2 regions of the Sporosarcina newyorkensis genome follow, and region 1 is predicted to be linked to the other one. Evidence: riboswitches for the same ligand, from Rfam matches in the RefSeq annotation. Region 1 holds a riboswitch; the other holds the start of a gene.
The links. Region 1 has a riboswitch for lysine ahead of B5D59_RS11505 (Na+/H+ antiporter NhaC family protein). Riboswitches for the same ligand answer to the same signal wherever they lie in the genome.
Positions count from the first base shown of each region.

Region 2: it holds a riboswitch for lysine, as region 1 does, so the genes downstream of both, dapA (4-hydroxy-tetrahydrodipicolinate synthase) here and B5D59_RS11505 (Na+/H+ antiporter NhaC family protein) in region 1, are expected to answer to the same signal.

Region 1 is NZ_FUYJ01000005.1:217,265-220,649, forward strand. It holds gene B5D59_RS11495 (bifunctional metallophosphatase/5'-nucleotidase) at 1-301, shown strand, start outside; gene yunB (sporulation protein YunB) at 348-1,115, shown strand; lysine riboswitch at 1,171-1,345, shown strand; gene B5D59_RS11505 (Na+/H+ antiporter NhaC family protein) at 1,526-3,094, shown strand; gene B5D59_RS11510 (sodium-dependent transporter) at 3,258-3,385, shown strand, end outside.
Region 2 is NZ_FUYJ01000012.1:38,931-42,315, reverse strand. It holds gene B5D59_RS17275 (catalase) at 1-148, shown strand, start outside; gene B5D59_RS17270 (biotin transporter BioY) at 363-914, shown strand; gene dapA (4-hydroxy-tetrahydrodipicolinate synthase) at 1,007-1,891, opposite strand; lysine riboswitch at 2,012-2,190, opposite strand; gene B5D59_RS17260 (TRAP transporter substrate-binding protein) at 2,699-3,385, shown strand, end outside.

The DNA of each region.
Region 1 (3,385 bases):
GGTTTATGAACAATCACTTGATCCGAAGTGGACGGAATTGGAAATCAAAGGTTTGGGATTCCGGGGAACATTCATGGGAAGCATGGTTCATGAAAGATTATTCCGCAATCAGGACGGACAATTATTTGCAGGCAACCGGGCAGTGGAGCCTGGCGAAACGTATAGGCTCGCTACATTGGATATGTTTACATTCGGATTTTTCTTTCCTCTATTAAAGGACGTTCCTAAAGAATATATCATGCCTGAGATGATTCGCGATGTCCTAGGCTGGTATGGAAAAAAATATTTTAATGAGAGCTAGTATGTCCGCCTCCTGATTCGCATAATGTGAAGCAGGAGGCGTCGTTTTGCGGTTTTATACGAATCAAAAAAGACCGAGAAAAAGAAGTTATGCGAGAAATTGGCTGAGGTTGATCATTCCGACGATTTTCATAGCAGTCGCCTTATTTTTTTACTCAGTCAATAAACAGCTGACCCCAATCTATACGCAATATGCTGAAAAACAAACGCAGAAAATAGCCAGCCATGTAATCAGCCAAGCGATCAATGCACGATCTACGAGCGTGTATGATATCAATGAAATAATTGAAAATGTGCCGGATGAGACACGAGATACCGTCACGACGAAATTTAATACGGAAATCATCAGTCAGGTTATGGCGGAAGTTCATCAATTGGTTGAAGATCACCTTGAACGTGCAGAAGGTGGCGATCTAGACATGCTGCCGCCGTTAGGTGATTTGGAGTATAATCCTGAAATGATGGCGAAAGAGCAAGGCGTCGTTTTCTTTGTCCCGCTCGGGCAAGCGACCAATATTCCGTTGCTCGGCAACTTGGGTCCGAAAATTCCGATCCGTTTTCATGTCATGGGAAACGTCCACACCGATGTGGAAACGGATATACAGGAATTCGGGATAAATAATGCCTATGTAGAAGTGACCTTGCTGGTGAACGTGAATGTTCAGATTATCGTTCCGCTTGCAACGAGTAAGAGCGTAGTAACGCAGAGAATGCCTGTCGCGATGGGCTTGATCAGAGGAAAAGTTCCGCAAATTTATTCGAAAGGAGAGCAGACGCCGGCACAAATAGAGGTCCCGTTGCAAGAACCGGAATAAAAGGCTATTGTGAACAATGTCGATTATTGCTACACTGTTAAAAGAAGAATATCGAGACTTACGTAGAGGTTGCATTGTTTATAAGTATTTTGCGAGAGAGTGACGTCGATGACCGCAATTGAAAGGAGACAATGCCGAAGTTTGAGAAGGGTCAACTTCTCAGGTTGGGGTCATTTCGAAGAGGAATGATCTTGTCATACAGCGGTAATGTATGGAGCGCTACAACAGCCGGATGATCCGTATCCATTTATCTTGTACATGATGATTGATTCGCAGATGAACTGTTAAGCCGACTCCTACACGTTTGTAACATGTTGGAGTCGGCTTTTTCTCTGTAATAGGCTTTCCCTTCTTCGACTGACCATCTACTTTTCGATACAATCTACCGACTAGAAAGAGGAGGAATTAATATGATTGGAACATGGGTATCCATTTTGCCTCCTGTTATCGCTATCGTGATGGTATTGGTGACGAGGAGAGTATTACTATCGTTAGGAGCTGGGATTGTCACAGCCGCTTTACTCATCGCGGAATTTTCCCCAATGGAAACATTGAAAAATGTTTGGACAGCTATGACGATTTCATTTTGGGATGACGGATTGAATACGTATAATATATTTATTATGTTGTTTTTATTATTGCTTGGTGTCATTACGGCATTTGTCAGCCTGTCCGGCGGCAGTGCGGCCTTTGCGAGATGGGCGGTCACACGAATTCGTACGCAGCGTGGAGCGAAACTGTTGACGATGATTTTGGGAATCGCAATTTTTGTAGATGACTACTTTAACTCTTTAGCGGTTGGACAAATTGCAAGACCGATTACGGATCAGCATAAAATATCTCGTGCAAAACTAGCTTATTTCATTGATTCTACGTCTGCACCGATTTGCGTAGTATCTCCAATTTCAAGTTGGGGGGCATTCTTGATCGGGCAGCTTGCTCTTATACTTGGGACGACAGCCGCTGTTAGCTATTCGCCGTTAACTGCCTTTATTCTGATGGCGCCGATGAATTTCTATGTAATCGCCACATTGTCCATGGTCTTTTTCTTCGCTTGGACGAATAATGATTTCTTTGAAATGAAGAAACATGAAGATCGGGCAGTAAATGAAGGTTTGCTGTATGATCCGGAAAAAGAGATACCAGGTGAGCTGAAAGAAGAGTTTCCTGAACACTCTTATGGGAAAGTTCGCGATCTGGTTGCACCTATCGTGACGTTAATTGTCGTGACGCTTGGAATGATGGTCTATACTGGCTATCAAGAAGCGGGTGTCTTCGATATTTGGGCTATATTCGAAAATACAGATGTGCCGAAATCATTAGTAGTTGGTGGCGTTACAGCTACACTGTTGGCTATGTTCTTATATGTTCTGCAAATGAAAGTGAATAAAACAGCAAGTGTTTCTTGGATGGGCCGTGCATTCATCAGCGGTTTGAAAGCGATGATGCCAGCGATTCTGATTTTGATTTTCGCTTGGGGCTTAACTGAGTTAATTGCTACACTTGATACAGGTCTTTTCCTGTCAACAATGGTAGATCAATTGAATATTCCAGTAGCTTTCTTGCCGGTATTGATATTCATTCTGGCGGGACTGATGGCATTTTCAACGGGAACTTCATGGGGATCGTTTGGAATTCTATTGCCGATCGCCGGCACAATTATGGTCAACGCAGAACCCGAATTATTATTGCCAGCGTTATCTGCAGTTCTTGCTGGGGCGGTTTTCGGAGATCACTGTTCGCCGATTTCCGATACGACAATCCTTTCTTCAACGGGTGCAGGCTGTAATCATATGGATCACGTAGCAACACAATTGCCGTACGCATTGGTGGCTGCTGGCGTGTCAGCACTTGGTTATTTTGTTCTAGGCATGACTGGTTCCGTTTGGATTGGTTTAGTAGCTGTTATTATAGCATTGATAGTATTATTCACGTACTGGACGGCTAAGGGTAAAAAGCGTCAAGCGCAAGTGGCTTAAAAACTTTAGACTAAGAGTGTCAGCAAGATTCACACTCTTAGTCTAAAATTGTTTTGACATCTTTTACTGTCCTGTTTATACTAAATATACAAAACTTAAATTATCGGAAAATAGTGAATGGTGGTAAGTTTTGAACAACAATACACTAAAAGGAGGAAGTAGTATGGAAAATCGTTCGCAGTGGGGAACGAGAGCTGGTTTTATATTAGCGGCAGTGGGTTCGGCAGTCGGGCTTGGTAATATTTGGCGCTTTCCTTATGTCGCATATGAAAATGGCGGCGGGGCATTTTT
Region 2 (3,385 bases), on a different contig from region 1:
GAAAATGAAGGAACTGAAGGAAATGTCGGCAGAGCAAACCATTCCAGGACGTGAATCCGGACAGTCGAAATTTGGACAAGGCACGCCTGAAGCAAAAGAGGCTGTTGAAGACGCAGTAGAAAAAGGACATGAGGCAGACCCTTATTAAGGTGCCAAACCAGTATCGCCCTTATCTCTCTTCCCCTGAGAGATAAGGGATTTTTAAATTCAGGAAAATTCAAATGTCAATGTTTGTAGGCATTGCCGCAAATCTTAACTGGTATTTTATTAATGAAAAACAATTGACATACAAATTTATGTAATATAACATAATTGTCAACCGAGTGGTTTTATTAGTTGACTAAAGTAGGGGGATACTGGGAATGACAGATTCAAGATCTAAACTTCAAATGATGATTGTCACTGCATTATTTGCGGCAATTATTGGGGTAATGGCACAGCTGACCATTCCGCTGCCGTTGGTTCCGATTACCGGGCAAACATTGGCAATTGGTTTGGCTGCAACGATTTTAGGTTCTCGTTATGGAACTATTTCAGTGCTTGTTTATTTAGCGATGGGTGCGGTAGGAATTCCTGTGTTTTCAGGGATGTCTGCAGGATTAGGTGTCGTTTTTGGTCCGACAGGTGGATTCCTCGTTGGCTTTATTCCGGCTACATTCATTATGGGGTATTATATGGAACGCACTAGTTTTTCTTTTGGGCAGGCCATGATTGCAAATGTTATTGGAATGTTCATCACGTTGTTCTTCGGAACAGTTTGGCTGAAATTTATAGCTGAACTTTCTTGGACTGCTGCATTTATGGCAGGATTTGTACCGTTCTTAATTGGCGGGTTCATCAAAGCGTTTCTTGCTGCATGGGCAGGGATATTGATACGTGGTCGATTAATGGCTAATCGGTTATTGCTTGCTTAAAGTGAATAAGGTACCAAGTTCGCAGGAGGATCTGGATACATTGCGAACTTGGTACCTTTTATTGGGTTTCAGCATAATTGCAGAATTTACTTTTAGAAAGTTATTTCCTCATGGATAGCTAAAACTTGCTTTAAAGATTTTAGCTGTGAGTTAGGTAAAGGGAGTATAGGCAAACGTACGCCCCCGACAGGTACCCCTTTTAAGTTTAATGCCGCTTTAACAGATGATGGGTTCGGTGCGGCAAAGAGTTCTTTCATGATTGGCAGAAGACAGCGGTGTTCGTTGGCTGCTTCCTGGACGTTGCCATTTTTGAAATGGTTGATCATCGTTTGCATTTCATTACCGATCACGTGTGCAGACACGGAAACGACTCCTGTTCCGCCGATTGCTAGTACGGGAAGTGTTAGTCCATCATCACCGCTATATAAGGAGAAGTCCTTAGGCGTATGGTCAATGATCTCAGCCATCGTATCTAAATTTCCGCTCGCTTCTTTGACAGCAACGATGTTCGGAATTTCGGCTAGTCTGATGATCGTCTCTGCACTCATGTTGACAGCACTGCGTCCAGGAATATTGTACAGCATAACTGGCAGTGAAGTAGCTTCTGCAATTGTCTTGAAGTGCTGATACATGCCTTCTTGACAAGGCTTATTGTAATAAGGCGCAACGAGCATGATCGCATCGACTCCGGCGTCCTCCGCTTGTCTTGTCAGTTCAATTGATTCTCTCGTGTTGTTTGTACCTGTTCCAGCAATGACTGGTGCTCTTCCACCGGTCACTTCCACGGTGAACTTGAATAGCTCCACTTTTTCTTCGTTCGTCAACGTAGGCGATTCTCCCGTTGTACCTGAAACGACCAGACCATCCGATCCATTGGCAAGTAAATGATTGATCAAGTTTTTGGTAGCGGCAAAGTCAATTTCTCCTCGTCCATCAAACGGAGTTACCATAGCAGTTACAATTTGTCCAAAATTCATCTTTTCTCCACATCCTATCTTTTTATTAAAAAACATAGAGGGTGGAGGGCGGGTAAGTCATTGAACGCAAAAAGCAGCAACGAGGGGCTCGTTACTGCTTTGAAATAATGAATTATTTCTTTGCAAGATAGCCCTCCATATAGTCGCCTATATGACAATTCTGCACTTGTTCAGCCCAGAACCAGCTTCGAGACAATGAGAATCTCTTCCGCTTCGGCAAATTCCCCTTTCCACAATCTTCATAGGATCTCATCATCCTCGAATTGTGTACTGATGGTTTTTGCGCCTCTATCCTTACTTCGAAGGTTTCGAAATAAGTGAATGTTTAATTACTACCACTCTACCTGTTATCTAATGCAATTGCAACTTAAACTTATTGAAACTTTAAATGCTGAATCTTATAGAGATTTTTGATGTTCTTTTTTGTCTTTATAAATGCTAAAGATTTATTTTCGTGAATAACTTTTTATCAAAAATCAACGATGCTTAAGTTGGTAGTGATGGTATAGCTTTCCTATATAATCTAAAAAGTTAGATAACGCATAGTTAAATGCTATAACCTTATATATAAAAGTTATTTGTAATGTTTAGACTATTAAAATATACTTACAATAAGATGATGATGTGGTAATAAAAGTTTTTTAGTATATAAGAATAAATAGGGGGTTAAGGGACTAAGGTTGAACTTCATTATCTTGAGGCCGAAAATGTAAGCGGTTAAATTGTCTGAATCGACATCTCGTATTAATTTTTCGTTTTATTTTTTTAAAAGTTTAGTAGTTTTAAAAACTATTAGGGGGTAATTACATGATGAAGAAAATCTTGATGTTTGCAATAATGGCATTCGCTCTTATTATTGCTGGTTGCGGAGATTCTGGCGACACAGCCGAGGGTGCTGAAAGTGGGTCCTCAGATAAAAAGTACAAGATGACTATTTCTAACTCAGTTGAAGAAGATTCTGCACTTCATAAAGGGCTAATGGAGTTTAAAAAAGTAGCAGAAGAAAAATCTGACGGAAGATTGCAAGTTGAAGTGTTTTCTAACGGAGAGCTTTACGCATCTGAAAGAGAAGCCATTGAAGCTGTGCAGGCTGGTAACATTCAAGCAGCGAGTCCAGCCACTGCACCTCTTACAAACTTCGTAAAAGAATTTATGGCTCTTGATTTCTTATTCGTATTCGATGATGTAGAAGATGCGAATAGCAAATTGGATGGGGAGTTAGGCGATCTCCTAAAAGAAAAGTTGGAGGAGAATCAGCTGAAAGGTATAGGTTGGGGCAGTGCAGGTATGACTCAGATGACCAACAACATAAAACCTATTGAGAAGATTGAAGATTTTAAAGGAATGAAACTTCGTACGATGGAAAATAACATTCACTTGGATAGCTTGAAAGAGTTGGGAGCTAATCCACAACCGTATGCATTCGGTGAATTATATTCTGCACTCCAGCAAAATATTTTTGACGGCATGCAAACGACGGCCCAATTGATCGAT